One region of the Mesorhizobium sp. B2-1-3 genome, then DNA from elsewhere that is predicted to be linked to it. Evidence: predicted binding sites of a transcription regulator. Region 1 holds the regulator's gene; each other region holds the start of a gene.
What was found. Region 1 encodes LexA, which represses DNA repair genes until DNA is damaged. Its sites were predicted from a motif close to TGTTCNNNNTGTGTTCNG; they were not measured.
Positions count from the first base shown of each region.

Region 2: a site for LexA is predicted at 5,330-5,347, ahead of FJ973_RS01595 (YifB family Mg chelatase-like AAA ATPase). Genes of this name have one in related genera too.
Region 3: a site for LexA is predicted at 4,240-4,257, ahead of FJ973_RS04420 (helicase-related protein). Genes of this name have one in related genera too.

Region 1 covers NZ_VFWL01000011.1:16,120-26,740, forward strand. Annotated here, with positions in the region: gene lpxB (lipid-A-disaccharide synthase) at 1-125, shown strand, start outside; gene gltA (citrate synthase) at 217-1,545, opposite strand; gene gltX (glutamate--tRNA ligase) at 1,728-3,152, opposite strand; gene FJ973_RS18820 (ComEC/Rec2 family competence protein) at 3,256-5,706, shown strand; gene lexA (transcriptional repressor LexA) at 5,700-6,443, opposite strand; gene FJ973_RS18830 (TetR/AcrR family transcriptional regulator C-terminal domain-containing protein) at 6,910-7,587, shown strand; gene kynU (kynureninase) at 7,584-8,831, shown strand; gene kynA (tryptophan 2,3-dioxygenase) at 8,895-9,731, opposite strand; gene FJ973_RS18845 (AMP-binding protein) at 9,728-10,621, opposite strand, start outside.
Region 2 covers NZ_VFWL01000001.1:303,920-314,540, reverse strand. Annotated here, with positions in the region: gene FJ973_RS01610 (hydantoinase/oxoprolinase family protein) at 1-1,150, shown strand, start outside; gene FJ973_RS01600 (malate synthase G) at 1,477-3,648, shown strand; gene FJ973_RS01595 (YifB family Mg chelatase-like AAA ATPase) at 3,704-5,236, opposite strand; gene gshB (glutathione synthase) at 5,422-6,363, opposite strand; gene FJ973_RS01585 (GtrA family protein) at 6,437-6,811, opposite strand; gene FJ973_RS01580 (glycosyltransferase) at 6,816-7,826, opposite strand; gene FJ973_RS01575 (GtrA family protein) at 7,989-9,785, shown strand; gene FJ973_RS01570 (EAL domain-containing protein) at 9,939-10,621, shown strand, end outside.
Region 3 covers NZ_VFWL01000001.1:845,022-855,642, forward strand. Annotated here, with positions in the region: gene fdxA (ferredoxin FdxA) at 1-143, opposite strand, end outside; gene FJ973_RS04415 (RNA-binding S4 domain-containing protein) at 348-743, opposite strand; gene FJ973_RS04420 (helicase-related protein) at 758-4,072, opposite strand; gene phbB (acetoacetyl-CoA reductase) at 4,791-5,516, opposite strand; gene FJ973_RS04430 (acetyl-CoA C-acetyltransferase) at 5,636-6,820, opposite strand; gene FJ973_RS04435 (hypothetical protein) at 6,801-6,998, shown strand; gene phaR (polyhydroxyalkanoate synthesis repressor PhaR) at 7,116-7,724, shown strand; gene FJ973_RS04445 (citrate synthase) at 7,749-8,891, opposite strand; partial or broken gene FJ973_RS04450 (citrate synthase/methylcitrate synthase) at 8,983-10,072, shown strand; gene FJ973_RS04455 (patatin-like phospholipase family protein) at 10,285-10,621, shown strand, end outside.

The sequences.
Region 1 (10,621 bases):
GCATGCGCAGATGGCAGAAGGACGGGTTCGCCGAGATCGCGCGGCGCATGACAACCGCCAAGCCGTCAGGCGACATCGCCGCGCAAGTGGTGATGGGGTATATCAAGAGAGTGAGTAGTGAGTAGTGAGTAGTGAGTAGTGAGTAGTGAGTAGTGAGTAGGATTACCGCTCTTTCCCTACTGACTACTGACTACTCACTTATTCACTTCTTCCTTTTTACCGCTTCGCGATCGGCACATAGTCTCGCTCCGGCGCGCCGGTGTAGAGCTGGCGGGGGCGGCCGATCTTCTGGCGCGGATCCTCAATCATCTCCTTCCACTGCGCGATCCAGCCGACGGTGCGGGCGACGGCGAACAGCACGGTGAACATGGTGGTGGGGAAGCCCAGCGCCTTCAGCGTGATGCCGGAATAGAAGTCGACATTGGGGTAGAGCTTCTTCTCGATGAAATAGGGATCGGTGAGTGCGATCTTCTCCAGTTCCATGGCGATGTCGAGCAGCGGATCGTCCTTGATGCCGAGTTCGCCCAGCACCTCATGCGCGGTCTTCTGCATGATCTTGGCGCGCGGATCGTAGTTCTTGTAGACGCGGTGGCCAAAGCCCATCAGCCGGAACGGATCGTCCTTGTCCTTGGCGCGGGCGATGAATTCCGGAATGTGATCGACATGGCCGATCTCGCCCAGCATGTTCAGCGCCGCTTCGTTGGCGCCGCCATGCGCCGGGCCCCACAGGCAGGCGATGCCGGCGGCGATGCAGGCGAACGGATTGGCGCCAGACGAGCCGGCGAGCCGCACGGTAGAGGTCGAAGCGTTCTGCTCGTGGTCGGCGTGCAGGATGAAGATGCGCTCCATGGCGCGCGCCAGGACCGGATTGATTTTGTATTCCTCGCACGGCACGGCAAAGCACATGTGTAGGAAGTTGGCGGCGAAATTCAGTTCGTTCTTCGGGTAAATGAAGGGCTGGCCGATATGGTATTTGTAGGCCATGGCCGCGATCGTCGGCATCTTGGCGATCAACCGCATCGACGCCACCATGCGCTGGTAAGGATCCGAGATGTCGGTGGAGTCGTGATAGAAGGCCGACAGCGCGCCGACCACGCCGCACATCACCGCCATCGGATGCGCGTCGCGGCGGAAGCCGGTGAAGAAGCGCGACATCTGCTCATGCACCATGGTGTGGCGCGTCACGCGGTAGTCGAAATCGTCCTTCTGCGCCTTGGTCGGCAGTTCGCCGTAGAGCAGGAGATAGCAGACTTCGAGGAAGTCGCCATGTTCGGCCAACTGATCGATCGGATATCCGCGATGCAGGAGAATGCCGGCGTCGCCATCGATGAACGTGATCTCGGACTCGCAGCTTGCCGTCGAAGTGAAGCCGGGATCGTAGGTAAAGGCGCCGGTGGTGCTGTACAGCGTGGCGATGTCGATGACGTCAGGCCCGACCGAACCACTTCGCACCTTGAATTCGTGCGTCTTGCCGGCGAATTCCAGCTTTGCCGTGGCTTCCTGGGTCTTGCCGCCCAGTTCCCGTCTTGTCGCAGCTTCGGTCATTGCAAACTCCTTCTTGTTTCCTCATGCCGGCAAAGGCAAATTCTGCAAAGCGACACGTCGAAGTCACCGAATGCGCGTATTCGCGACCGCATTTTAGGAAGTGCGTGCCAGATTGGGCCAAGGCTCAATGTTGCACTGCGAAACGCGCCTTTCAATGCCAATCTTCTTGGGCCAGATTGCTCCTAATCGATTTGATCCGCGATGCGCGCCAGGCTCTCCTCGCGACCAAGCACGGCTAGAACGTCGAAGACGCCGGGCGAGGTGCTCTTGCCGGTCAAGGCGGCGCGCAAGGGCTGGGCGACGGCGCCGAGCTTGTAGCCGCCGGCCGTCGCATAGTCGCGGATCGCGGCTTCAGTCGAGGCCGCCGTCCAGTCGCCTGAAACCGCCTCGAGGGCGTCGTGAGCGCCACGCAGGACCTTGCGCGCATCGTCATTGAGCAGCAGGGCTGCCTTCTCGTCGATCGGCAGTGGCCGCGCGGCAAACAGGAAGGCGGCGCCATCGACAAGCTCGACCAGCGTCTTGGCGCGCTCCTTCAGCCCCGGCAACGCTGCCAGCAACTGTGCCCTGTTCCGGTCGTCGAGGCGTGCGGCCATTGCCGGGCCGCCCTCGAGATAGGGCAAGGTGGCGATGAAGATGTCGAACAGCTCGGCATCGCCCATGCGGCGCATGTGGACGCCGTTTAGCGCCTCCAGCTTGGCGAAATCGAAGCGGGCGGCGCCCTTGTTCACATCGCCGATATCGAACCAGGCGATCATGTCCTGGATCGACATGATCTCGTCGTCGCCGTGGCTCCAGCCGAGCCGAGCCAGATAGTTCAACAGCGCTTCGGGCAGGTAGCCCATGGCGCGGTAGGCCTCCACGCCCAGCGCGCCGTGCCGCTTCGACAGCTTGGCGCCGTCGGCGCCGTGGATCAGCGGTATGTGCGACATTGAAGGCACATCCCAGCCCATGGCGTTGTAGATCACGGTCTGGCGGGCGGCATTGGTCAGGTGGTCGTCGCCACGGATGATGTGGGTGACGCCCATGTCGTGGTCGTCAACGACGACGGCATGCATGTAGGTCGGATTGCCGTCCGAGCGCAGGATGATGAAGTCGTCCAGATCCTTGTTGGGAAAGCGCACGTCGCCCTGGACACGGTCATGCACCACCGTCTCGCCTTTGGTCGGCGCCTTGATGCGGATCGCGCCCTTGACGCCAGGAGGCGCCTGCGAAGGGTCGCGGTCACGCCAGCTTCCGTCATAGCGCGGCGGCAGGCCCTTGACCCGCGCCGCGTCGCGCATTGCCTCAAGCTCGGCAGGGGTCTCGTAGCTGTAGTAAGCCTTGCCCATGCGCACCAGCTCCTCGGCCACCTCGCGATGGCGCGGCGCGCGCTCGAACTGCGAGACGGCGTCGCCGTCCCAGGTGAGGCCGAGCCAAGTCAGTCCTTCGAGAATGGCTGCTGTCGCCGCATCGGTGGAGCGCTCGCGGTCGGTGTCCTCGATGCGCAGCAGCATCGTACCGCCGGTGTGCTTGGCGTAGAGCCAGTTGAAGAGCGCCGTACGCGCGCCGCCGATGTGCAGGTAGCCGGTGGGCGAGGGGGCAAAACGGGTGACAACCTTGTCGGACATACAACTCTCGGGAAACGTCTGGAGCGGGGTGCGGATCACACGCACTTTCGCGTGTCGCGCGTTCATGTAGCATAGGGTGTCGAGGGCGCAAGGGGCAGACCCGATGGCTGGAGCGGGCCGGGGCGCGGAGGAAGGCGAGGACGTCGTTGCCGGCGTCAGCGAACGCTCTCTTTTTGCCATGCCCGCGCCCGCCTCATTGCCGCTGGCGTTGCCGCCCCTACAGCAGCCGGGCAAGTCGCCGCCGGCGGATGTTTCCACGCCGCCCGGCATTCCCGCAGCCGGCGCGGCCGTGCGTCTGCGCCGTGAGTTCGGCCGTGCTTCATGGCCTCGTCTGCGCAACGGCGTGGCCAGAGCGTCCGAGCTCGAACTCGATCGGGGCATAGGCTTCCTGCTCGTCCCGGTGTTCCTGGCATGCGGATCGATTGCGTATTTTTCGTTGGCGGCGGAGCCGGGCTTTGCCAAGCCTGTCGCGGTCGCGATCCTGATGTCGCTGTGCGCGCTCGTTTCACGCTCATGGCCGAAAACGCATCTGTGCTTCATGGCGGCGCTGTTGTGCGCGCTCGGCATGCTCGCCGGCAAAGTCGAGACGTGGCGGGCGGGAACGCGGATGCTGGGCTCGGAGATCTCCACGCAAATCACCGGCCGCGTCGTTTCGGTCGACCAGATGGAGACCGGCCGCATCCGGCTGACCATCGATGTGACATCGACCGCGCGGCCGAAACTACGCTACGCGCCCGAGCGCGTTCGCCTTTCGGCACGCAAGGTGCCGGCTGAAGTGACGGCCGGTTCGCTCGTGACCGGCTATGCCAGGCTGTTGCCGCCGACCGGACCGGTGCGGCCGGACAGCTACGACTTTTCCTTCGACAGCTACTTCGCCGGCATAGGCGCCAGCGGCTTCTTTCTCGGCAACCCCAAAATCGTCTCAGCCGATGACAGGCCGCTGTGGGCCGCCCTTTCAGCCGCCATCGAGAGTGCTCGCGAAAGCATTGCCGACCATATCAGGGGCAGCATCGGCGGTGCCGAGGGCGAGATCGCCGCGGCGCTGATCGTGGGTGTGCGCGCCGGGATTCCCGACGAGATCAATGAAGCGATGCGACGCACCGGCATCTACCACATCATCTCAATTTCCGGGCTGCACATGGCGCTGGTCGCCGGCACGGTCATGGGTCTGCTGCGTGGCGGCTTCGCGCTGTTCCCGAATTTTTCCTCCCGCCGGCCGGTCAAGAAATACGCGGCCGCGGCGGCACTTTTCTCGATCGCCGCCTACCTCGTCATTTCGGGCGTCGTTGTCGCCGCCGAACGCAGCTTCATCACGCTGGCGGTGATGCTGATCGCCGTTCTGTTCGATCGGGCGGCACTCACCATGCGCAATCTGGCTATTTCGGCGATCGCCGTCATCGTGGTGTCGCCGCACGAGGTGGTAGGGCCGAGCTTCCAGATGTCGTTCGCCGCCACCGCGGCCCTGGTCGGCGCCTATGCCGGCTGGTCGGATCGCAAAGCCGACAAAGCGCGGACCCCGCCGCCGCAACGGACCTTGCCTGGCCTCCTGACGCGAAAATTGCTGCTGGCGACAGGTGGGCTGGCGATGACCTCGATTATCGCGGGAAGCGCCACGGCGCTTTTCGCCATCTGGCATTTCCAGCGCGTGTCGCCGCTCAGCCTGTTCGCCAATCTTGCCGTCATGCCGATCGTTTCGGTCGTGATGTTCCTTGCGGTTGCCAGTGCGCTGCTGATGCCGTTCGGGTTCGATGGACCATCCCTTTATCTGATGGGCAAGGGACTGACCGCGATGATCGCCATATCAGGATGGATCTCGCAACGCTCGCCGGTCGACGCGGTCGGGTTGATTTCGCAGCAATCCGTCCTTCTGGTGGCGATCGCCCTGGTCATCGCGACGATGGCCACGACATGGCTGCGGCTGGCGGCACTTCCCTTCGCGCTCGCCGGCCTGTTGACCGTCTCGGACACGCGCACGCCGGACGTGCTGATTTCGGAGGATGCCCGCCTGGTGGCACTGCCGATCGGCGGCGGTGAGCTCGCGATCAACCGGGCGCGCCCGAACGAATTCACCGTCGATAATTGGAAACGCGCGCTGAAGTCCGAAACCATCGTTGCGCCGGAACTGTTCGACAGCGGAGACCGACAGTTCGACATCTTCGATTCCGCGCAACTTCCGGCGGGAGCGCCTTTCTATTGCTTCACAGGCCTGTGCATGGCCCGGCATCCCTCGGGGGCGATCATCGCGCAGGTGGAGGATCGCAAGGACGCCTGGAGGGCCTGCTCCTATGCGGATCTGATCGTCATCAACGACCCCGCGGGCTACGATCCCTGCCACAATCCGCTGGTTCTCGTCATCACCAAGCGGCAGCTCGCTCGTAAGGGAAGTGCCGCCGTCTTCTTCGACCAGCAATCGGCGACGGCACCGGCACGGGTCAGCTTTGCCGTCGACGGGCCATATCGGCCTTGGCACGAACAGCGGAAATTCTCACGCGAGGCAAGGGGACTGCCGCCTTACCGTAAACCCGAAAAGCCCACCGCCGACCCCGCTCAGTAGCGCCTGATCAGGCCGACCAGCTTGCCTTGCACCTTGACCCTGTCCGGTCCGAAAATACGTGTTTCATAGGCCGGATTGGCAGCCTCGAGCGCAATCGAAGCACCCTTTCGGCGGAAGCGCTTCAGCGTTGCTTCCTCCTCGTCCACCAGGGCCACGATGATCTCGCCGGGACTTGCGGTGTCGGCATTGCGGATGATGACCGTGTCGCCGTCGAAAATGCCGGCCTCGATCATCGAATCGCCCTTGACCTCCAGCGCATAGTGTTCGCCGCCCATGATCATGTCAGGCGGCACTGAAATGGAATGCGTCTGATGCTGGATGGCGTCGATCGGCACACCCGCTGCGATGCGACCCATGACCGGGATCGACACCGCTGAAACCGCATCGTCGTCATTGCCGGCAGCGGGCAGACGCGAAGACGTCGCCGGCTTGATCTGCCGGCTAGGGCTGCTGCCCTGTCCGAGGCTGCCCTGGATGACGCTCGGGGAGAACTTCTTTGCCGCGTTAAGACCCGGCGCGATCGAGTCCGGCAGGCGCAGCACCTCCAGCGCGCGCGCCCGGTTGGGCAGGCGGCGAATGAAGCCGCGCTCCTCCAACGCCGTGATCAGCCGATGAATTCCCGACTTGGAGGCGAGGTCCAGCGCTTCCTTCATCTCGTCGAAGGACGGCGGAATGCCGCTTTCCTTCAGCCGTTCATGGATGAACATCAAGAGTTCATGTTGCTTGCGCGTGAGCATGGCGGCCCCCAAAGGCATTGCACGAAGGGTCTGGAACCAGAATCAGAAAACAAACCCAGAACAAACACTATCTGTTCCAGTTGTGTTCCGCAACCATTTAAAGTTTAATGAATTTGTTAAGGCGACGGAAACGAAATGCCCTCCCGCAGCCAGCATCCTGCCAGCGCGGTCCGTCGTCAATGCGCTCCCGGGCCCTTTGAAACTATTTTGGTTAATGGCCTGTGGCCCGACCGGTCTCCACTCTTGGCACAAGCCTGCAAGCTGGGTGACCGGCAGGTGCGGGGTGCGTTTGGGCGGATTAAAACCCCTGCGGCTCGTGAACGAAACGAAACCAAAATGCCAACTTCCTGCCGGAAAACGACGAGGCACCACCACTGGTCGCTATGGGCTGCGTTCGCTCGCTCCTTGCTTCCCGTTCGCTTGACGAAACCGTATAATAATGTACGGTTTTCGAAGAGGAACACCAATGATCACGCCGAAGCAGGCCGCGCGACGCGAACGGATAGAGGAGGCCGCCTATGCGGTGCTCCGGGAAACCGGCTACAAGAGCGCCTCCCTGCTTGCTATCGCCAAGCGGGCATCGGCCTCGAACGAAACCCTCTACAACTGGTACGGCAACAAGCAGACCCTGTTTCGATCCTTGATCGAAGCCAATGCGGGAGAGGCAAGGAAGCTGCTGGAGGACGCCCTTCACCAGGCGCGCGATCCGCTCGAAACCCTGAACTTGCTCGGGCCAGTCCTGCTGACCCTCGTGACGGGCGACAAGGCGGTGGCGCTCAATCGCGCCGCGGCCGGCGACGTCAACGATACAGGCACGCTTGGCCAATCGATCGCGCAATTCGGCCGCAATACCATAATGCCGCTTGTTGGCGACCTGCTTCGAACCGCAAGTCGGGCCGGCCTGATCGCCTGTGACGATCCTGCCGAAGCCGCCGACATCTACATCAGTCTTTTGATCGGCGATCTCCAGGTTCGCCGGATCGTTGGGGTGCTCGAGGAACTGCCTCGGGCGGAAATCGAGCAAAGATCGAACCGGGCGTTCACCCTGTTCTTGCGCGTCTATGCGGCCAGCCCTTGCCCGGGCGGCAAAACAGCCGGCCCGTTTCCAGGGCGCTCTTCTCACCGAGGAACATCGCGACCATGAGCAAAATTCCCGATCTCGCAGCGATCGAGGCAATGGACACCGCGGATCCGCTGCGTGCCATGCGTGACCGCTTCACCTTGCCCCAGGGGGTGATCTATCTCGACGGCAATTCGCTGGGCGCCGCTTCGCCCGCCGTGTTCGGCGAGCTGCAGAAGGCCGCCACGCAGGAGTGGGCGCAGGATCTCATCCGCGCCTGGAACACCGCCGGCTGGTTCGACATGCCGGTCGAACTCGGCGACCAACTCGGGCGCCTGATCGGGGCCGCCGCCGGCCAGACGGTGGTCTGCGATACCACCTCGATCAACATCTACAAGGTGCTGCATGCGGCACTCGGGATGCGGCCGGACAGGTCAGTCATCGTCGCCGAGGGGGACAGCTTTCCGACCGATCTCTATATGGCCGAAGGCGTTGCCTCGACGCGGCCGGGCACGGTGCTGCGGCTCGAGGGTGTCGATGCGCCGACCATAGAAGAACTGATCGACGAGCGGGTCGCGGTCATCCTGGTCAACCACGTCAACTACAAATCCGGGCAGTTGCGCGACGTGGCCGCGCTGACGCGGACGGCACATGATGCCGGCGCGCTGATTGTCTGGGATCTCTGCCATACCGCCGGCGCCTTGCCCGTCGAGCTCGACCGTTCGAATGCCGATTTCGCCGTTGGCTGCACCTACAAATATCTCAATGGCGGCCCGGGTGCCCCGGCCTTCATCTACGCGGCCGAGCGCCACCATGGCGATGTCCGCCAGCCGCTCAGCGGCTGGTGGGGCCATGCGCGGCCATTCGCCTTCGAACAGGGTTTTGCTGTCGGCACAGGCATCCGCCGGTTTCTCTGCGGCACGCAGCCTGTGCTGTCGATGCGCGCGCTCAAAGGGGCGCTCGATGTCTGGAACGACGTCGACATGGCAGAGGTGCGCAGGAAGAGCATGGCGTTGACCGATCTGTTCATCCAACTGGTCGAGGCAAAATGCGGCGCCTACGGCCTCGAACTCGAAAGCCCGCGCGATGGCAATGAGCGCGGCAGCCAGGTTTCGTTCCTCCACCCGCATGGCTATCAGGTGATGCGGGCCTTGATCGAGCGCGGCGTGATCGGCGATTTCCGCGCGCCATCCACGATTCGCTTCGGCTTTACGCCGCTTTATGTCGGCTATGTCGATGTCTGGCAGGCTGTCGAGGTGCTGGAAGACATTTTGCGCACGGACGCGTGGCAGGAGGCGCGTTTCGCCGTCAAGGCGGCGGTGACTTAAGAGCCTGTCGCTCAGAAAAGCGCAGTGGGTTCGGGATAACGATATGCAGTCGGCAAAGCTACGTCAGAGCCGGGTGCGGACCTTCCACAGCTCCGGGAACAACTCCACCTCCAGCATCTTCTTCAGGTAGGACGCGCCCGATGTGCCGCCGGTGCCGCGCTTCATACCGATGATGCGCTCGACCGTGGTGACGTGGTTGAAGCGCCAACGGCGGAAATAATCCTCGAAATCGACCAGCTTCTCGGCGAGTTCGTAGAACATCCAGTAGCGCTGCGGGTCGCGGTAGATGATCTGCCAGGCGACAAGGACCTCTTCGTTCTCGGTCCGCGTTTCGCGCCAGTCCGTACGCCTTGCGTCGGCACCGATGTCGAAGCCGTTACGGGCGAGCAGCAGCAGCGCCTCGTCGTAGAGCGACGGTTGCGCCAGGATCGCCTCCAGTTTCTCGCTGAGGTCCGGCCGGTGCTTGTGCGGTCCGAGCATTGCGAGATTGCGGTTGCCGGCCATGAACTCGATGGCACGGTACTGCCACGACTGGAAGCCCGAGGACTGGCCAAGCGCGTCGCGGAACTCGGTGTATTCGCTGGGCGTCATCGTGCGCAGCACGTCCCAGGCATTGTTGAGCTGCTCGAAGATGCGGGCGACGCGCGAAAGCATCTTGAAGCTCGGTTCGAGACGGTCGGCGCGGATGGAGCGGATTGCGGCGCCGATTTCGTGCAGCGCGAGCTTCATCCAGAGTTCCGATGTCTGGTGCTGGATGATGAACAGCATCTCGTCATGGGCTGACGAAAGCGGCTCCTGCGCCTCGAGCACCTTTTCCAGATGCAGATAGTCGCTGTAGGACATGCGCTCCTTGAACGACATTTCCGCGCCCTCGGCGGACGGGTCGTAGGGCTTGCTCAATTGATCTTCTCCGCGCGCAGCCGGAAGCGCTGGATCTTGCCGGTCTGCGTCTTGGGCAAAGCGGCGATGAATTTTACCGAGCGCGGATATTTGTAGGGCGCGATCGTGGCCTTGACGTGATCCTGCAGACGCTTGACGGTCATTGCGTCTGGCGCCACGCCTTGCACGAGCACCACATGAGCCTCGACGATCTGGCCGCGCTCGGCATCCTCGGCGCCGACCACCGCGCATTCGGCGACATCGGCATGCGCCAGCAGCGCCGCTTCGACCTCTGGGCCGGCGATGTTGTAGCCGGCACTGACGATCATGTCGTCGGAGCGCGCTGCGAAGTGGAAAAAACCGTCCTCGTCCTGCCAGAACGTGTCGCCGGTGAGGTTCCACCCGTCGCGGACATAGTCGCTCTGCCTGGCATCGGCCATGTAGCGGCAGCCGGTCGGTCCCCGCACCGCGAGCCTGCCCGCGGTGCCGCGCGGCACTTCGCGCATTTCGTCGTCGACGACGCGCGCCTGATAGCCGCCAACGGCCTTGCCGGTGGAGGCAGGCTTCATGTCATCGAAGCGGTTGGAGATGAAAATATGCAGCATTTCCGTGGCGCCGATGCCGTCAAGGATCGGCTTTCCGGTTTTCTCAGTCCATTCCTCGAACACCGGCGCCGGCAAGGTTTCGCCGGCCGAAACGGCGACGCGCAGCGACGATAAATCGGCCCCTTCGTCCATGGCCTTGAGCATTGCGCGATAGGCGGTGGGCGCGGTGAAGGAGATCGTCGCTTTGTAGGTTTCGATGATGTGGACCATGTTGGGCGGCGTTGCCTGTTCCAGCAGCGTCGCCGCGGCGCCGAAACGCAGCGGGAAGATGGCGAGCCCGCCAAGGCCAAAGGTGAAGGCCAGGGG
Region 2 (10,621 bases), on a different contig from region 1:
ACGGCCGCGGCTCGATCCGGAAGGCGCCACCGTCGGCGGCTTCCGCACCATGGTCGAGGCCGTCGCCATGCGCACCTTCGGCCTCGGCGGCGATTCCGAAGTAGCGTTGGAAGACGGCGCTCTCAACCCCAGGCTCCTGCTTGGACCGCGCCGGCTGGTGCCACTGGCGCTGGCCGGCATGGTGCATCGCGAGGCCGTTCTGGCGGAACTCGAGCGCCAGCTGCGCGCGCCGAACACCGGCCGCATGGACGGCCGTTTCGCGGTGCGCACCGGCGTGCCCGACCGTCTTGCCGCCGGGCTGACGGCTCCGGAAGCAAGGCTCTATGAAGCGATCGGCGCAATGCCCTTGCCCCTCGACAGGCTTTTGACCTCGAATGCCCAGAGCGCTACCCTGAACCGCCTGGTGTCGCGCGGGCTGGTGCACATTTCAGGTTTCACGCCGTCGGATGCGGCGCATGTGCTTGGCAAGCAGGCGAACTGGGATGCCGCGGCCGCCCGCCTCGGCGCAGAGCTGTTTGCCCGCAAGCGCGACGGCCGCGGCCAGGCGATCGCGGCCTCTCCCGAGGCGATTTCGGAGCGCGTGCTGGCGGCGCTGACGCGCTGGTCGGCCGAATATATCCTTCAAACCGCCTTCGCCGAGGACGGGCTCGACGGCGCGGCCACCGTTGCGCATGCGCTGGTGCAGCGCGCCGTCGACGCGCATCCCGGCATTGCGCGCCTGAGCGTCGCCCTCGACCGGCCGGTGATCGGCCTCGGCGCCTCGGCGCCGCTGCACTATGCCGGACTCCCGCCATTGGTCGGCAATGACTGCGTGGTGCCTGATGACACCGATGTCGCCAACGCGCTCGGCGCCGTTGTCGGCCAGGTCCGGGTATCGGCGGAGGCGCGCGTCAGCCAGCCCAAGGAAGGTCTGTTCCGTCTTGCCTCGGGCGAAACCGTGCGCGATTTCCTCGACGAGGCGGCGGCGATCGCGGCCGCCGAGGCCGATGTGCGCGCCATCGTCGCGGAGCGCGCCAGGGATGCCGGCACCGACAGCGCCGAGATCGACGTCGCGACCGAATTCCGCGTCTCCACCGTCGAAGCCCAGCGTATGTTCATCGAGGCGCATGTGGTGGCGGTGGCTTCGGGCAGGCCACGGATCGCGGTGTGATGGAGGGTGTAATCTCCCCCCTTGTGGGGGAGATGGCCGGCAGGCCAGAGGGGGGCGCTGTCCCGCCAGCGTCTCGGAGCAGCGCCCGCTCATACTCGACGTCGACCGACTGCACGAAATACCGAAACTTGCCGAGGTCGGCATTCCTTCGCGCCCCCCTCTGCCCTGCCGGGCATCTCCCCCACTTGGGGGGAGATTGGCAGCGTCGCCGCCGGCACCAAGCCTAAAAACCGCGCCTACCTGCCTTGCCTTCACCCTAAGCTGAATTGACCCTGCACTCCCAACATGCCAAAGGCCCGCGAAAGCCTTTCATCTGGAGTAGCCTGATGACCGATCGCGTCGAAATCGCCGGATTGCGGATCGCCCGCGAACTTCATGACTTCGTTGTCAACGAGGCCGCTCCGGGCACCGGCATCGACCCGGACAAATTCTGGAACGGCTTTTCGGCCATCGTCCACGACCTCGCGCCGAAGAACCGGGCACTGCTGGCAAAGCGCGACGCTATCCAGGAAAAGCTCGATGACTGGTATCGCGCCAATGGCGCGCCGGTCGACATGGAAGCCTACAAAACCTTCCTGAAGGAGATCGGCTATCTCGTCCCCGAAGGCCCGGTCTTCTCGGTGACGACCGAAAAGGTCGATCCCGAGATCGCCGTCGTCGCCGGGCCGCAGCTTGTGGTGCCGGTGATGAATGCGCGCTATGCGCTCAACGCCGCCAATGCGCGCTGGGGCTCGCTCTATGATGCGCTTTACGGCACCGACGCGATTCCCGAGACAGACGGCGCCGGGAAGGGCAACGGCTTCAACCCCGCGCGTGGTGCGAAAGTCGTCGCCTGGGCCAAGGACTTTCTCGACCAGTCGGTGCCGCTCACATCGGGCAAATGGGCCGGCGTCAACGGCCTTTCGCTGGCCAATGGCGCGCTGCGGCTCAGCGCCGGCGCCGGCTCGACCACCCTTGCCGATGTCAGGCAGTTCGTCGCCTATCGCGGCGATGCCGCCAACCCGCAAGCCGTGCTGCTGGTCAGCAACGGCCTGCATATCGAGATATTGATCGACCGCGACAACCAGATCGGCCGCACCGATCCGGCCGGCATCGCCGACATCATCCTGGAATCGGCGCTGACCACCATCCAGGACTGCGAGGATTCGGTCGCGGCGGTGGATGCGCAGGACAAGGTCGTCGTGTACCGCAACTGGCTCGGCCTGATGAAGGGCGACCTGGCCGAAGAGATCACCAAGGGCGGCCGGACCTTTGTCCGCAAGCTCAACCCCGATCGGTCCTATACCTCGCCCAATGGTGGCACGGTGACGCTGCCCGGCCGCTCGCTGATGCTGGTCAGGAATGTCGGCCACCTCATGACCAATCCGGCGATAACGGACCGCGACGGCAACGAGGTGCCGGAAGGCATCATGGACACGGCGATGACCGCGCTGATCGCGCTGCACGATGTCGGGCCGAACGGCCGCCGCGCCAATTCCCGCGCGGGCTCGATGTATGTCGTGAAACCCAAGATGCATGGGCCCGAGGAAGTCGCCTTCGCCGTCGAGATCTTCGATCGCGTCGAGGCCCTGCTCGGTATGGACCAGAATACCATCAAGATGGGCATCATGGACGAGGAGCGGCGCACCACCGTCAACCTCAAGGAGGCGATCCGCGCCGCCAAAGAGCGCGTCGTGTTCATCAACACCGGCTTCCTCGACCGCACCGGCGACGAGATCCACACCTCGATGGAAGCCGGCCCGATGATCCGCAAGGGCGACATGAAGCAGGCCGCCTGGATTTCCGCCTACGAGGCCTGGAATGTCGACACCGGGCTGGAATGCGGGCTTGCCGGCCATGCCCAGATCGGCAAGGGCATGTGGGCGATGCCCGATTTGATGGCGGCGATGCTCACCGAGAAGATCGCCCACCCCAGGGCCGGCGCCAACACCGCCTGGGTGCCTTCGCCGACCGCGGCGACGCTGCACGCCACCCACTATCACAAGGTCGATGTCCACGCCGTCCAGGCGGCGCTGAAGAGCCGGCCGAAGGCCAAGCTCGACGACATCCTGTCGGTGCCGGTCGCGGTGCGGCCCAACTGGTCTCCGGCCGACATCCAGGCGGAACTCGACAACAATGCGCAAGGCATTCTGGGCTATGTCGTGCGCTGGATCGACCAGGGCGTCGGCTGCTCGAAAGTGCCAGATATCAACGATGTCGGCCTGATGGAGGACCGCGCCACGCTGCGCATCTCCTCGCAGCACATCGCCAACTGGCTGCACCATGGCGTCTGCACGGCCGACCAGGTGATGGAAACGATGAGGCGCATGGCTGATATCGTCGACCAGCAGAACCAAGGCGACCCGCTTTACCAGCCGATGGCCGCCGATTTCGACGGCTCCGTCGCCTTCCAGGCCGCCTGCGACCTCGTCTTCAAGGGCCGCATCCAGCCCAACGGCTACACCGAGCCGGTGCTGCACGCGCGGAGATTGGAACTGAAGGCGAAGGGAGCGGCCTGAACCGGAGATTTGGAGCCGCCGGCGTTCCGTTCCCCTCCTCTCGAGCGAGAGCGCGCTACGCCGCCTGTGCCACCCGCTCCGAACTCATCCGGTAGGAGATCGCTTCGGCCAAGTGAATGCGGCCGACGGTCTCGCTGGCGTCGAGATCGGCCAGTGTTCTCGCCACCTTCAGCACGCGGTGATAGGCCCGCGCCGAGAAGCCGAGCTTTTCGCTGGCGTCCTTGAGCAGCGACAGGCCCGATGCGTCGGGCATGGCGATCTCCTCGATGACCGCCGGCGCGCAATGCGCGTTTGTGGTGGCGCTGGTGACGCCGAGCCGTTCGAAGCGCTCGCGCTGGAGGGTGCGGGCACGCGCCACGCGCAGCGCCACGTCGGCGCTCTTCTCCGCCCGGTCGGGCCGGATCAGGTCGCTGGCCGAGACCGCCGGCACCTCGATCCTGAGGTCGATGCGGTCGAGCAGCGGTCCCGAGATGCGCGCCTGGTAGTCGGTGCGGCAGCGTTCGCCGCGCAGGCAGCGATAGCCGGGCTCGCCGGCCATGCCGCAGCGGCACGGGTTCATCGCCGCCACAAGCTGGATGCGCGCCGGATAGGTGACGCGGTGGTTGGCGCGCGCGATCATGCAGTCACCGGTCTCGAGCGGCTGGCGGAGCGCATCGAGCGTCTGCGGCGTGAATTCGGGAAATTCGTCGAGGAACAGCACGCCGTGGTGCGCAAGCGACACTTCGCCCGGCCGCGCCCGGATGCCGCCGCCGACCATCGCCGCCATCGAGGCCGAATGGTGCGGCGCGCGGAACGGCCGCCGGTCGGTCAGCTTGCCTTCGCCGAGCTCGCCGGCGACGGAGGCGATCATCGACACTTCGAGCAGTTCCTTCGGCGCCAGCGGCGGTAGGATCGACGGCAGCCGCTGCGCCAGCATCGATTTTCCCGATCCGGGCGGGCCGACCATCAGCAGGTTGTGCCCACCGGCCGCCGCCACCTCCAGCGCTCGTTTGGCGGTTTCCTGGCCCTTGATATCGGCAAGATCGGGCAGGTCGCGCGCCGCGGCATGGATGCCGGCCTCCGGCCGGGACAGCACCTGCGTGCCGCGGAAATGATTGGCGATGGCAATCAGGCTGCGCGGCGCGAGTATGTCAAAGTCCTTGCCGGCCCAGGCGGCTTCCGGGCCGCAGGCGAAGGGGCAGATCAGGCCCTTGCCTTCAGAATTGGCCCCAATCGCGGCCGGCAAGGCGCCGGCGACGGCGGCGATAGTGCCGTCGAGCGATAGTTCGCCAAGCACGACATAGCCGGCCAGCATGTCGCCCGGAATGGCGCCAAGCGCCGCCATCAGGCCGAGCGCGATCGGCAAATCGTAGTGGCTGCCCTCCTTGGGCAGGTCGGCGGGCGCTAGGTTGACAGTGACCTTCTTGGACGGCATCGACAGGCCGGAAGCATGCAGTGCCGCCTGCACCCGTTCGCGGCTTTCGGCCACCGCTTTGTCGGCCAGGCCAACGATGTGCATGTTGACCTTGCCGGGCGCGATCATCACCTGCACGTCGACCGGCACGGCCTCGATGCCCTGGAAAGCAACCGTGCGAACCCGCGCCACCATGTCTTGCCCCCGGATCTGGGCTTGCCCCAAGCCTTTTGCAATCAGGCCGCGAAGGGCCTGGGCCGGAGACAATCACAGTTCCTCGGCTAAATCAAGAACATTACAGGAACACGCAATCGCTTAAGTTGCGGCGCGATTGTCTCCGGTTGCAAAAACGGAACATGGTTAATACAAAATGAAAACGGCTATTTCCGCTTGGCCTCCACCGCGTCCCAGAACAGGCTGGCGATGTCGGCGCCGCCGAAGCGTTTGACTTCGCGCACGCCGGTCGGCGAGGTCACGTTGATCTCGGTCATGTAGTCGCCGATGACGTCGATGCCGACGAGGATGAAGCCGCGTTCCCTCAGTGCCGGCCCGATGCGGGCGCAGATCTCGCGCTCGCGCTCGGTCAGCTCGGTCTTCTCGGCGCGGCCGCCGACATGCATGTTGGAGCGGGAATCGTGCTCGGCCGGCACCCGGTTGATGGCTCCGACCGGTTCGCCGTCGATCAGGATGATGCGCTTGTCGCCCTTGCGCACGTCCTTCAGGTAGCGCTGCACGATGTAGGGCTCACGGAACAACTGGCCGAACATTTCGAGCAGCGAGGCGAGGTTGCGGTCGGCCTCCAGCAGGTGGAAGATGCCCGCGCCGCCATTGCCGTAGAGCGGCTTGACGATGATGTCGCCGAATTCCTTGCGGAAGGCGGCGACCTCCTGGGGATCCTTGGTGATCAGCGTTTCCGGCATCAGGTCGGAAAACTCGGTGACGAAGATCTTTTCCGGGCTGTTGCGCACCCAGGCCGGGTCGTTGACCACCAGCGTCCTGGGGTGGATGCGCACCAGTATGTGCGTGGTGGTGATGTAGTTCATGTCGAAGGGCGGATCCTGTCTCAGCAGGATCACGTCCATCTCCGACAGGTCGGTTCGCACCTTCTCCCCCAGCGAATAGTGGCTGCCCTTCTCGTCGCGTACCTGCATCTCCTCGATGCGGGCGAACACCTTGCCGTCGCGCAGCGACAGCCGGTCGGGCGTGTAGTGGTAGAGCTGATGGCCGCGCCGCTGCGCCTCCAGCGACAGCGCGAACGAAGTGTCTCCGGCGATCGACACGGTGGAGATGTGGTCCATCTGGACGGCGATTTTCAGCTTCATGGCAGGTCCCCAGCACGGTCGATGAGAGAGCGATATAAGGGTCCCGGCGCCTTCTGCCAATCGGGCCACGCCTCTAGCGGTCGAAGACCAGCCTGGAATAGCCGAGAAAGGACAGCGCCATGGCGGCCAGCGAAGCGAAAGCAAGGGCGGCCAATGGCGGGGTTGTCGGCAGGACGACAAGGATGGCGCAGTAGACCAGATAGTTGGCGATGCTGGTGGCTATGCCGATGCTGCCATAGCGGGCACCTTCCCGCACCAAGCCGCGGCTCGACGGCGAGAAGGTCAGATGCCGGTTTATCTGCCAGGTGACGCAGAGTGCAAAGCCGATGGACAGCATGCGGGCGCTGAAAGGGCCGAGCGGCGTGACGGCAAGCAGCAGCCAGAGGGCGGCCGCGTCGGCGACGAAGCCGATGCCGCCGGCAAAGAGGAAGCGGATAAGACGGCTCACCGCTTCATGCGGCGCGAGGCGTCTTGCCTGGGCCGGCCTTCGCGGCAGTCGGCTCGCTGGCGCGCTCGCGCCGCTCTATGCGGCCCGAAGGCATCGACAGGTAGAAGATGCGCTTCTGTTCGGCGCGGCCGCGCGACACCGAATCGAGGATCACCCCAGTCACACCAGCCAGCATCGAGAGCAAGAGCAGGCCGACCGACAGCACCCATGTCGGCATGCGCGGCACCAGCCCGGTCTCGGCGAATTCGACCAGCACCGGCGCCATCAGGAACAGGCTCGACGCCAGGAAGACCAGGGCGAAGGCGCCGAAGAAACGCAGCGGTTGCGTTTCCTTCATCAGCATGGCGAACATCCAAAGGATCCTGGCGCCGTCGCGAAACGTCGAAAGCTTCGACGACGAGCCGTCCGGCCGCTTGCCGTAATCGAGCGCGATCTCGCTGACGGGCAATTTGAGCTGCGAGGCATGCACCGACATTTCGGTCTCGATCTCGAAGCCGCCGGAGACGGCCGGGAAGCTCTTGACGAAGCGCCGGGTGAAGACGCGGTAGCCCGAGAAGATGTCGGTGAAATCGCTGCCGAACAGCCCTTTATAGAGGCTGTTGAAGACGCGGTTGCCGAAGGCATGGCCGGTCCTGCCGGCATCGTCGGTGACGCCGCGCCGGGTGCCCACCGCCATGTCGGAGCGCTCGGTCAGAAGCGTGTTGATCAATTGCGGCGCGTCTTCCGGCGCATAGGTGCCGTCGCCGTCGGCCATCAGGTAAATGTCGGCGTCGATGTCGGCGAACATGCGCCGCACCACATTGCCCTTGCCCTGGCGCGGTTCGCGCACCACGATGGCGCCGGCGGCGCGGGCCCTGAGCGCGGTCAGGTCGCGCGAATTGTTGTCGTAGACATAGACCGTCGCCAAAGGCAGCGTCTCGCGGAAGCGCCGCACCACCTCGGCGATCGTCAATTCCTCGTTGTAGCAAGGCAGCAGCACGGCGATGGCGGGTTCGTAGCGAAGCTCTTGCGGCATTTTCCTCTCCGGGTGCCTCGCCGCCACGCGCGGTTCGCGCCGAAAGTCAGGCGCGTTCAGGCGGTTTTACTATTTATTGAAGCCGTTAAGGCTAGGTTTAAGGCCGACTTTACGAGTGTCGATTGGCCGAAAAAGCCCGGCATTCCTGCCAGGGGCGATGGGATGAGCACAGCCAGCAACGGCGCTTCCACCTGGAAGTCCGACATAGCGTTTGCGTTGCTTGCCGCCTTGCTGCTGCTGGCGCTCGATCTCTATGCCGGATTCCCGCAACTGGCCAACCCGGCCGGCGACAATGACAGCCTGCTGCAACTGGTGGAGGTTCGCGACCTCCTGGCCGGCCAGGGCTGGTTCGACCTGCACCAGTACAGGATGGGGCTGGAGGGTGGCTTCGTCATGCACTGGTCGCGGCTGCTCGACGCCCCGCTGGCGCTCGGCATGCTTGCCCTGTCGGCCCTGACGGGCAGTGCCGCTTTGGGCGAGCAGGTCGTGCAGGTGCTTTGGCCTCTCCTGCAATTCTGGCTCGCGCTGTTCTCCATCATGCGCGCCGCGCGCGCTTTCGCCGGCGAGCACGCGGTCCTGCCCGCCGCGGTGGTCGGCGGAGCGGCCTTGTATTATCTCGGAATCTTCTCGCCCGGCGCGCTCGATCACCACAATGTCCAGCTGATGCTGACCTTGGCCGGCTTGGCTTTGCTGCTTGAAGCACCTCGCCACCGGACAGCCGCCCTGTTTGCCGGCGCGTGCGCCACGCTGGCATTGGCGATCGGCATGGAAAGCGCCCCCTATGCTGGAACCCTGGGCGCCATCGTCGCCCTGCTGTTCCTCGTCAGCGGTGGCGGCGAAAGGCTGATCGCCAGGGATTTTGGCTTGGGCGTCACCGCCGTCTCGGCCCTTGTTTTCATCACCACCATACCGGCGTCGGCATGGGGGCAGACCCAGTGCGACACCTTCTCGACCGTGCAGTTCGTGGTTGCCGCGCTTGCCGGCGCCGGCCTTGCGGTCATCGCCTCATGGGGCGCCGCCAATGCGACGTACGGCCGTCGCCTGGCCTCGCTCGGCCTGCTGGCGTTCGTGCTTGTCCTTGTCGTGATGTTTCTGTTCCCGCAATGCCTGGCTGCCCCCTATGCCGGCCTCGACCCGCGCCTCCAGCAGATGTGGCTCGGTCATATCGACGAAGCGCAGTCGATATTCCAGCTCGTCGCGGCCGATCCGGCCAGAGCGGTGGCGCGCTTCGCGACGCCGCTGGTAGCGATCGTCCTGATGGCGCTGCGCCTCGGCAAGGGCGGCTGGCGGCGGCAAGACAGTCTCGTCGGCGCGCTGCTGGTGATGGCTTTCCTGGTCAGTGCCTGGGAGGTCCGCGGCTCGACCTTCTCCATCGCCTTCGCGGTGATCCCGCTTTGCGCCTGGATCGCCGAATGGCGGCAGCGCGCCGAAAACAGCCCGTCCGGCGGCTCCGTGCTCCGTATGGCCGCGGCCTGGCTGATCTCGGTCAATGCGGTTTGGTCCAGCGCTGCCGAGGCGGCATCGAGCGCCTTCCAGACCGGTGCGGCCGTCACCAATGCCGGCATCGATGCACCTTGCAACAGCAAGGCCTCGTTCGCCGTGCTCGCCCGCATGCCTGACACCACGGTGCTGGCCATCTCCAATCTCGGCTCGCCGATCCTGGCCTTTACCGGTCATCGCGCGCTCGCTGGGCCCTACCACCGCAACGTCGCCGGAAACCTGCTCGTATTCGATGCCTTGCTGGGCTCGGCCACTGACGCGAAAGCCGTCGTGGCAAACCATCGCGTCGGGATTGTCGCGCTCTGCCGCGGCAATCCCGAAACCAGGCTTCTCGCAACCAAGGCGCCTGACGGCTTTCTGGCCGGGCTGATGCATGGCAGCGTGCCGGATTGGCTGGAACCGGTGGCGGAGACCCAGGGCGCGCCGCTGGAGCTCTATCGCGTTCGCACCGCCGGTTGAGAATCCGCCTGAGCGACGGCGCCCTTGAGCCCGGGCGGCTTTGCGGAGGGCAACGCGCTCTAGCGGCGAAAAATCGATTTTCCCGATACGTTTCCTAAAGGGTTTGCTGCCAGTCTCGGAAATAAATTCCGACTTCGAGAAACAGGGACACCGATGCAAACTTCGTTTGGCACCGGTCAGGCAAACAGGGAGAGCACGGATCTGGCATTCACCGATCCGTTGACCGGGCTTGGCAACCATCGCCGCTTCTTCGACAAGGTCGATCGCCTGATCAGCGACCGTGCCGACGATCCCGCGCCCTTCACCGTCGGCATTCTCGACCTTGATGGATTCAAGCCGATCAACGATCTGTTCGGCCACAAGGCCGGCGACGACATCCTGATCCAGGTGGCGATGCGCCTGCGCGCCTCGATGGACGGCCATTCCACCGTCTGCCGCATCGGCGCCGACGAATTCGCCTTCCTCTATCCGCTGGTGTTCAGCGAGGAGGCGGCCGCCGAAAAGTCGCGCATGCTGATCGAAATCCTGTCGGCCCCGTATGATGTCGGCGAACGCACGGCGAGGCTGTCGGCCTCCGTCGGCTGTTCGCTGTTCTATTCCGGCGACGAGACCACCGAGATCCTCATCAACAAGGCCGAAACGGCGCTTTACCATGCCAAGCGATCCGGCCGCGGCCGGGTCGTCGTCTATACCCGCGAAATGGAAGAGGCGGCCAAGCGCGTCACCCGCATCGAGCAGGCGCTGCGCCGCGCCGTCTCGGCCGGCGAGGTGGAGCCGCATTTCCAGCCGATCGTCGACCTCACCACGCGCCGCACCATCGGCTTCGAGACGCTGGC
Region 3 (10,621 bases), on a different contig from region 1:
GGTTCGCAGACACCGCAGTCAATGCACTCGTCGGGATGGATGACGAGCATGTTCTCGCCCTCGTAGAAACAGTCGACCGGACAGACCTCGATGCAGTCCATATATTTGCATTTGATGCAATTGTCGGTCACGACATAGGTCATCGATCTGCTCCGGGACGTCCCGTTTTTGTTGGCTTTTTCCGTCAGGTAACGCCTTTGGCGCCCGCTTGCAAGGGCGGCCATTCCGGCCATGTCCGCATTGCCGGAATGGAATTCCAACGGGTCGGCAATGGCGGGCATCGGTCATGTGCTCGGACCGTTGTGTCGGCGGTGTGGAAGAACATACATGCCTCCGTGCACCGGCGGTCAGTCGTCGCCAAGCAAGCGGTCGGTCTCGCGGCGCTCCTTCTTCGTCGGGCGGCCGCTTCCGGCCTCGCGCAGCCCTGGGATCGCGTCGGGAGGCGCCTCGCCCGTCGGTGCGGCAGGCGGCGACATGTCTTCGTAGAGCGTGCGTGCCTCCACGGCGGGGCCGCGCCGGCTTCCCGCATCGAGCACCTTCCAGATGAAGATGCGCCGCTCCAGCGTGATGGTCAGGACGTCGCCAGGCTTGACCAGGTCGGAGGCCTGCGCTGCTTTGTCGCGATTGATGCGCACCCGGCCGGCCACGACCAGTTTGGCGGCCAGCGAGCGCGATTTCACCGCGCGCGAGAAGAACAGCCATTTGTCGATACGCTGGCGGTCGGTGGCCATCGGGGCGACCATCGGATCCTGTGCGGCTATTTCTTCAGCTGGTCGCGCAAAGCGGCGAGCTTGGCGAAGGGAGAGTCGGGATCGAAGCGCACCGGGCGCTCCTCGCGCGGTTTTGCCTGAAACGAGGGTTTGCCGCCTTGCGGGCCGCCCTTGCCTTCCGGCCTGCTGCCCGGCCGGCCCTCACGGCGGTCAGAACGCTCGCCCTGCGGCTTTCCCTCCCGCCGTTCCCCGCCTTCGCCTTGCGGCCTGGGCTTGAACTTCGAGCGATCGAAACGCGGCTTGCCGGCGCCATCGCGGCGCCCTTCGTGGGCGGGCCGGGTGCCGGGCTGGCCGACAGCGGCATCCGCCGGGGCATCGGAGCGCGCCGCCTGGCCGTTGCGCGGCCGGGCGCGGTTCTCGTGGTGACGGTGACGAGGCCGCTGGTCGAAGCGGCCCTGCCGCCACAACAGGATCGGCTTAGGCTCTTCGGCTTCCGCAGCGGGTCCCTGTTGGGGAGCGTCGGCGCTGTCCCCCTCCTCGCCTCGCTCCGCGATCTCCCCCGTCGAGGGGGAAGTGAGAGCGTCGGCGCTTTCGGCGGCAGAAGTCTCAGGCACGGCTTCTGCTACAGGCGCAACCTCTTGCGTAGCTTCGGCTGGAACTTCGGGTTGTTCTTCCGCAACAGTTTCGGCCGCTTCCGCAATGGGTTCAGCAGGAATTTCGACGGCGGTCTGGGCAGTCGCAGTTTCCGGATCTTCCGCGGATGTCTCCGCAGGCCTGTCCGTCGCAGCCGCCTCCGCCGCCTTGGCCTGCTCGGCGCGCGCGGCCTCTTCCGCTGCCAGCTTGGCCGCCACGGCTTCCCGGGCGGCATTGTCCTGCGCTTCCAGCCGTGCCTTGACTTCGGCCGCCGGCTTCGGCTCGGCACGGTAGCCAAGACCTTTCAGGATTTCTTCCATGTCATCGGCCGTGGCGCCGAGAATCGACATCATCGGCGGCGTCACCATGAAAGACTGGCCGTCATAGGCGCCATCCGGACGCTGGCCGAGGCCGGGCTTCCAGTTGGTCGCCGGGCGGATCAGGTCGGCCAGCCGTTCCAGAATGTCGATGCGCACGGCGCGGCGGCCGAGATTGCGGTAGCCGGCAAGCTTATAGAAGGCCTTGTCGAAAGCCGGATCGATGACCACCGAGGTGCGGCCCGATGCCAGCGCATGGACGACGTCGCCGAAGCCGAGCTTGTCCTTGCCGTCGTTTTTCAGCGCCCACAGCAACGTCACCAATCCCGCGGGCGCCGGCTTGATCAGCGCCGGCACGAAGACATGATAGGCGCCGAAGCGCACGCCCAGCCGGCGCAATGCCGCGCGGCCTTCCTGGTCGAGCGACTTCATCTCCTCGGCGATGTCGCGACGATTGATAAGGCCGAAATTCTCGACCAGCTGGAAGGCAATGCCGCGGCCGATACCCGATATCTGCTCGGCATTCTTTAAATCGACCAGCGGCTTCAGCAGGGATTCGATCTGGAAATTGACGAAGCGCTCGGCGCGCGCGGCGACCTTGTCACGCGCCGGGCCGGTCAGCTGTTCGTCGGCCAAAAGCACCAGACGCGGCTTCAGCGCGTCTTCACCGGCAACCAGAGTGCCGATCGGCGCGCCGATCCAGCGCAGCGTGCCGTCGGAACCGAGCGCGATGTCGCCATTGGCGCAGGCGCCGAAGCGTTCGGCGCGTGCCTCGAACTCCGCTGCCAGCGCCTTCTGGGCGGCCGCGCGCACGGCCTTGGCGTCTTCGCCGCCAGCGCTCTGATCGGCGGTGAAACGGAACCCCTGCAACTCGCCGACATGGTGGCCTTCGACGAGGACGGTTCCGGTTGGGCTTATTTCGGCTTCAGGCATGGTATTTTCTCTAAGGCGCCGCATGAGGACGGAAGTCCTGCGGTCTACGAAGCGTTTCGTCAACCGCTCATGCAGCGCATCCGACAATCTGTCTTCGATTTCGCGCGTCTTTTCCTGCCAGTGTGCCTGATCGGCCAGCCAGCCGGGCCGGTTCGACACGAATGTCCAGGTGCGGATCTGGGCGATGCGATGCGACAGCGTATCGATGTCGCCCTCGGTGGTGTCGGCGCGGCGCACCTGCTCGGCCATGTAATTCTCGTCGACATGGCCATGCCTGGCGAGGTCCATGTAGATCGACGCAATGAGGTCGGCGTGCTGGGCCGGCGCTATCTTGCGGTAGTCGGGGAGCGCGCAGGCCTCCCACAGCAGCGCGACGCGCCTTGCGTCGGTGGCGAGCGCCCTGATGTCCTCGTCACGCGACAGGTGCTCAAGCGCCTGCGCATCGACTGCCGGCAGCGCACGGGTCAGGCCTTCCACCGGGGCATTGGTCTCGATCGAGCGCTTCAGCGCGTCGAGGCTGGCGAAATTGAAACGCGCTGTGCGCCACTGCAGAACCTTAACGGGGTCGAAGTCGTGGCTTTCGATCTTCTTGACCAATTCCTCGTCCAGCGGGTCGACCTGGCCGGTGACGCCGAAGGTGCCGTCGCGCAGGTGCCGGCCGGCGCGCCCGGCGATCTGGCCAAGTTCGGCCGCCGTCAGGTTGCGATACTGATAGCCGTCGAACTTGCGGTTCTGGGCGAAGGCGACATGGTCGAGATCGAGGTTAAGGCCCATGCCGATGGCATCGGTGGCGACGAGATAATCGACGTCGCCCGACTGAAACAGCGCCACCTGGGCGTTGCGGGTGCGGGGCGAGAGCGCGCCAAGCACGACGGCCGCACCGCCCTGCTGGCGGCGGATCAGTTCGGCGATGGCATAGACCTCGTCGGCGGAGAAGGCGACGATCGCTGTGCGCCGGGGCAAGCGGGTCAGCTTCTTCGAACCGGCATAGGCCAGATGTGACAGCCGCGGTCGTGTCACCACCGAGACGCCTTTCAACAGGCGCTGCAAGATGCCGTGCATGGTGGCGGCGCCGAGCAGCAGCGTCTCCTGGCGGCCGCGCAGATGCAGGATGCGGTCGGTGAAGATGTGGCCGCGCTCGAGGTCCCCGGCAAGCTGCACCTCGTCGATGGCGACGAAGGCGGCATCGGTCTCGCGCGGCATGGCTTCGACGGTACAGACCGAATATCTGGCGCCTGGCGGCTGGATCTTCTCCTCGCCGGTGATGAGCGCCACCTTGTGGGCACCGACCTTTTCGCAGACGCGGGTATAGACCTCTCGCGCCAAGAGCCTGAGCGGCAGGCCGATGATGCCGCTTTCATGCGCCACCATGCGCTCGATGGCGAGATGGGTCTTGCCTGTGTTGGTCGGCCCAAGCACGGCAGTCACGTCGCGACCCGACAGGATCAGCGGCTCGGTGGGTTTCGGATGGATGTTCATCGGCTCGGAAATAAGGCTTTCTGGCCTCTCATTGTCGGGAGCACGCCTCGGGTGGCGCGTATGACAGGCGACACATAGGGATTTCAGGCGCGAAGCGAAAGCGGAATGTTCCGCTGGCGGTTCGAAGTCACCTCCGTCGAGCTTCGGTTCGGCTGCTGATTAAGGGTTGGAACGAGTCTGGAACGAATCGGCGACGAATCGCTGACTCGCCCGGATTCAGGTTTTGTTCACGGCTAGATGTGGAGTTTTGGCTGATGATCCTTACCACATGCTGAATCACGGAATTGGCCCGTTTCATGCTAGGCGAGAGCCGCCGTTAACTTTCGCTGGCAAAGCCGTGTGGCAGCCCGCCTTGCTTCATCCAAGCTTATGAAATTGTTGAACTTTCTTAATAGAAATTAACAGTTTGATAGGCGATTGCAACTGCTCTCGTTAGCATTGCGGCCAAACATGGAACGAAAGGGCGACGAATCGGCGATGTCGGGATTTTCCCTGTTTGTTCACGACAAGATGTAGTGTTGCGCACAGGTTTTCCACCGACAATGCACAGCTTATCCAGGCAGTTTTGCACAATACCCGCTGCCGCCATTAACCTTTGCGTGCCGGATTGGAACAGCAGGCCGACAGCCGTCATCGGACGGCGTCACGGACATCCGAAGCGGATGGCGAACGAGCCCTCCTTCAATCGGCACCGGGAAGCCGGCAGCCCGGCGAGACCTCAGGCAAAGTACTGGCCGCCATTGGCGGTGATGGTCGATCCCGTGATGAAGCCGGCGTCCTCGGAGGCGAGGAAGACGACGCAGCGCGCGATCTCCTCCGGCTCGCCGAGGCGCCCGACCGGGATTAGCGGGATGATGCGTTCGTTGAGCACCTTCTCATCGATCGCCCGGACCATTTCGGTGGCGATATAGCCTGGGCAGATGATGTTGACGGTGATGCCCGCGCGGGCTCCTTCCTGGGCCAGAGCCTTCGAGAAACCGATGTCGCCGGCCTTGGCCGCGGAGTAGTTGACCTGGCCGGCCTGGCCCTTCTGGCCATTGATGGAGGAGATGGTGATGACGCGGCCGAACTTGCGGTCGCGCATGCCGCTCCACAGCGGATGCGTCATGTTGAAAACGCCGGAGAGATTGGTGTCGATGACCTCCTTCCACTGCTCACGCGTCAGCTTGTGGAACATGGCGTCGCGCGTGATGCCGGCATTGTTGACCAGCACCGCGACCGGGCCCAGATCGGCCTCGACCTGCTTGATGCCGGCGGCGCAGGCGTCGTAGTCGGCGACCGACCATTTGTAGGTCTTGATGCCGGTTGTGGCCGTGAACTTGCTCGCCGCCTCATCATTGCCGGCGTAGTTGGCGGCAACCGAATAGCCGGCTTCCTTCAGCGCCATCGATATTGCCGCGCCGATGCCGCGCGATCCGCCCGTGACGATTGCAACCTTGGTCATGCGCTCCCTCCCTTTGGTTGGGAGAGTGAACAGGGAGTAGCGAATGACGAGTAGGGATCAGATATCCCATTGCGCCGACGCCGTTCTTCCCTATTCGCTACTCCCCATTCACTTCTCTTTTAGAGCGCTTCGACGCACATGGCGACGCCCATGCCGCCGCCGATGCACAGGGTGGAGAGACCCTTCTTGGCACCTCTTCGGCGCATCTCGTGGACCAGCGTGTTGAAAATGCGCGCGCCAGAGGCGCCGATCGGATGACCGATGGCGATGGCGCCACCATTGACGTTGACGATCGAGGGATCCCAGCCCATGTCCTTGTTGACCGCGCAGGCCTGCGCGGCGAAAGCCTCGTTGGCCTCGATCAGGTCGAGATCGCCGACCGACCAGCCGGCCTTTTCCAGCGCTTTTCGCGAGGCGGGAATCGGACCGGTGCCCATGATCGCCGGGTCAACGCCCGCGGTCGCCCAGGAGACGATGCGCGCCAGCGGGGTGATGCCCCGCCTGGCAGCTTCCGCTTCGCTCATCAAAAGCGCGCCGGCGGCGCCGTCGTTGATGCCGGAGGCATTGGCGGCGGTCACAGTGCCGTCCTTGTCGAAGGCCGGCTTCAGTTTGGTCATGGCATCCAGCGTCGCGCCATGGCGGATGTATTCGTCCTCGTCGACAATTGTATCGCCCTTCTTGCCCTTGATGGTGAAGGCGACGATCTCGTTCTTGAACCGGCCGGCCTTCTGCGCGGCCTCGGCCTTGTTCTGCGAGGCCAGCGCGAACTGGTCCTGGTCCTCGCGGGTGATCTGGAACTGGCGGGCGACGTTCTCGGCCGTGTTGCCCATGTGATAGCCATTAAAGGCATCCCACAGTCCATCCTTGATCATGGTGTCGATCATCTTGTAGTCGCCCATCTTGACGCCAGCGCGCAGATGCTGGGCGTGCGGCGACATCGACATCGATTCCTGGCCGCCGGCGACAACCACCTTGGCATCGCCGGTGGCGATCTGCTGCATGCCGAGCGCGATGGCGCGCAGGCCCGAGCCGCACACCTGGTTGAGGCCCCAGGCGGTGGTCTCCCTGGGCAGCCCGGCGAGGATCGAAGCCTGGCGGGCAGGGTTCTGCCCTTGGGCCGCGGTCAGCACCTGGCCAAGAATGACCTCGTCGACCTCGGCCGCCTCGACGGCGGCGCGCGACAACAATTCCCTTACGACGACGGCGCCAAGCTCGTGAGCCGGGGTGGCGGCGAAAGCGCCGTTGAAGGAACCGACCGGTGTGCGTGCCGCGCTGGCGACGACGATGGCATTGGAAGCGGGCATTCTGTTCTCCAAACTTCAAGCTGATGTTCTGTCATTGAAGACTTTTCTTGCCCTTTCCCAACCCCGAGTCAAACCGGAAATCGGCAGGGCACCCATGCGTCGCAAGCAAGCTGCGCATGGCCGCGACATCAAACTGTCCGCTGCTGCGCAGCATATTTCACCGGCCATGCAGCGATAATTAATCCCGCACTGCACAAACTGCTTGGAATTGTGACGCTTTTGCGCATATCCTTTGAACGGGCGCAATCGTTACCGGCGGCTTACTCAGGCGCGCCGGTGTCCGGGGAGGATGCAGATGGCTGCGAAAGACGATCCGATCGTCATCAAGAAATATGCCAATCGCCGGCTCTACAACACCGGCACCAGCACCTATGTGACGCTCGAGGACCTGGCCGAAATGGTCAAGAAGGGCGAAGAGTTCACGGTGCAGGACGCCAAGACCGGCGACGACATCACGCATCCGGTTCTGACCCAGATCATCTTCGAATTGGAGAACAAGGACGGGCAGAACATGCTGCCGATCCCGTTCCTGCGCCAGTTGATCGCCTTCTACGGCGACCAGATGCAGATGATCGTGCCGAGCTTCCTCGAACAGTCGATGATCGCCTTCTCCAAGGAACAGGAGCGCTTCCGCGAGCAGATGAAGGGCGCCATCGGCAAGTCACCACTCGACATGATGAAGATGGCCACGCCGATCAAGGCGCTGGAGGAGCAGACGCGCCGCAACATGGAAATGTTCCAGAATGCCATGCGGCTGTTCACGCCTTTCCCGCCGGCAGGCTCGGCACCTGCGGCGGCCCCCGCCGAACCGGCCAGGAAGGAAACGCCGGAAAAACCCGACGATCTGCAGCAGTTGAAGGACCAGATCGCGGCCATGCAGCGCAAGCTCGACACCATGTCGTGAGCGCGCAGCGCTTTTCTTCCGATCCTACGGCAATAATCCCTCATAGCGACCGCGCGGCCTGATGCTGCCGCCGCTCATTGCCTGTTCGACCATGTGGGCGGCCCAGCCAACGCTGCGCCCAAGCGCGAACAGCTGGAACGGCGCATCGCGCGGCAGGTCGAGGCTGCGCGTCAGAACGGCCAGGGCAAAGTCGACGTTCGGGCGGGCGCCGGTCGCGGCAATGGCGGCGATTTCCAGCGATCGCAATGTTCTGTCGGTGTTGTCGATGGCCGCCAAAAGCGCCGTGGCGCGGGGATCGCCTTCGGGATAGAGCGGATGGCCGAACGCTGGCAAAGGCCTGTCATGGCCGAGCCAGCGCCGGATCGCCGCATCGGCGCCGTGCCGCGCCGCATCGTCCGCGAGTTGCATCACCGCCTCGCCGGCGCCACCGTGCCGCGGACCGGAAAGTGTCGCCAGACCCGCGAGCAGGCAGGCGGCGGGCGAGGCTCCGGTCGAGGCCGCGACGCGCGCCGCGAAGGTCGATGCGTTGAGTTCGTGATCGGCAAGCAGCACAAGGGCGCGCCGGATAGCCTGCGCCCCGCCTTCATCCACCGACCAGCCTCGCGCCAACCGCATGTGCACCGGATCTGATCCCGCCGAGGCGCCAAGAGCGCCGGCCAGCACGCCGATCGCGCGCGCGGCGTCGGCGCACAGCGAGGCGGCGCCGCGCCCTAGTGAAGGCCGCCCCTGGCCGGCGAGCATGGCAAGTTGCATGAAGGCCGGGGCTCGGCCGAGTTGTTGGGATTGATCCGAGGCCGGAGCCTCGAAACCCACCGGCTCAGGCAGGGCCCACAGCACGGCGGCGGTCTCTTCGAGCGTGGCATGTTCGGACAGCGCAACGGCGTCGCGGCCCCGATAGACAAGGTGGCCGTGCGAAACGGTCGAGATCGAGGTGACGAGCGAGGGTTCGCCCCAGGCGATGGCGCTTTCGGCGATGGCCGATGGGCTGCGTCCGCGCTCTCTTCGCATCATCAGGGCCGCGATATCGTCGGCGCGATATTGGCTGCGGCGTGGATCGGCACTGTCCGGGCGCATGCCGATGCGCCCGCGACTGACATAGGCGTAGAGCGTCTGCGGCCGCACCTTGAGCCGTTCCAGCGCCTCGTCCCGCGGCAGCCATTCGGACATGTCGGTCCCATATTGATTATGTTGATCAAGATTGATGCGCGTGTTGCCCATCCTTATCCTTAGTGTCGGAAAAGCTCAAGGAGACAAAGCCATGGCGAACGGGCTCGATGATGTGGTGGCGGCGGAAACGGTGCTGTCCGACGTGGATGGGCTGGGCGGCCGCTTGACGATCCGGGGGTACTCCCTGCCGGAACTGGCCGGGCGATGGAACTATCCGCAGGTCGTTCGCCTGCTTCTCGACGGCTTCTTCTACGACCTTCCCGGAGACGCGGAACTGGCCGCGAGACTGGGCCAGGCGCGCGTCGAGGTGTTCGACCGGCTCTTGTCTTGCCTGCCCCTGCTGGCGCCGCTCGACGTCTATAGCGCCATGCGTGCCGGCATGGCGTTGCTGCCTGACGGCGAGACGCTGACGGACGCGCTTGGGCTGATCGCGGCGCCCGCCGTGCTGACGCCGGCGCTGTTGCGCCTGCGGCGCGGCGAGCAGCCGGTCGCGCCGGATGGGAGGGCCGATCATGCCGCCGATATGCTGAGGATGCTCGACGGTTCCGTGCCGACGCCGGCTCTGGCAAGGGCACTCGACACTTACCTCGTGACCGTCTGCGACCACGGCCTCAATGCCTCGACCTTCGCCACGCGCATCGTCGCCTCGACGCAGGCCGGGCTGACATCGTCGGTGCTGGCTGGCCTCGGGGCGCTCAAGGGCCCACTGCATGGCGGCGCGCCCGGCCCTGTCATCGAGATGCTCGACGCCATCCAGGCGCATGGCGACACCGCCGGCTGGCTGCGCGGCGAGATCGCGCGTGGTGAACGCATCATGGGCTTCGGCCACCGCATCTACCGCGTGCGCGATCCGCGCGCCGATGTGCTGAAGGCGGTGGTGCGGCAACTCGGCGGGGAGGGCGAGACCGGTCGCCGGCTGGCCTTCGCCGAGACAGTCGAACAGGCTGCGCTCGATGTGCTTCGGATTGCCAAGCCGCAGCGCTCGCTGCAGACCAATGTCGAGTTCTACACCGCGTTGGTGCTGGAAGCGGCGGGTTTTCCCAGCCAAGCCCTTCAGCAATGTCTTCGCGGCCGGGCGCGTCGCCGGTTGGGTCGCGCATGCGCGCGAGCAGCAGACGACGGGACGGCTGATCCGGCCGCTGTCGCGCTATGTCGGACCGATGCCGGACCTCGTCGCCTGAGCATCAAACCTGTTTGGAAGATACACCGCGCCCTCCGCCACAAGGCGGAGGGCGTTTCCGCATGATCGAAATTTCATGCCATCACGCGACCGTGCTCGTGTTCTTGCCTTGGTGCGTCCTTATATGCTGCACTGCAACATAGGTCTGCCGTGACGCTGACGTCCCGATTCCCGGGCACGCAATAAGTCAGGCACCGGGATCGACAGGAACGCATGACGAAGAACGGCAAGGCGGAGGAAGTAAAGAAGATCAACATCGCGCTTCAGGGCGGCGGTTCCCACGGGGCTTTTTCCTGGGGCGTGCTCGACCGGCTTCTGGAGGATGGCCGGCTGGAGATCGCAGCGGTGTCCGGCACAAGCGCGGGCGCGATGAACGCGGTGGCGCTGGCCGACGGCTTCGTTCGCGGCGGCGTCGAAGGCGCGCGCAAGAAGCTCGACGACTTCTGGCATGCGGTGGCGGCGAAGGGCCGGTTCAGCCCGGTGCAGCGCATGCCGTGGGACGTCGCCTGGGGCAATTGGTCGATCGAGAACACGCCGGGTTATGTCTTCT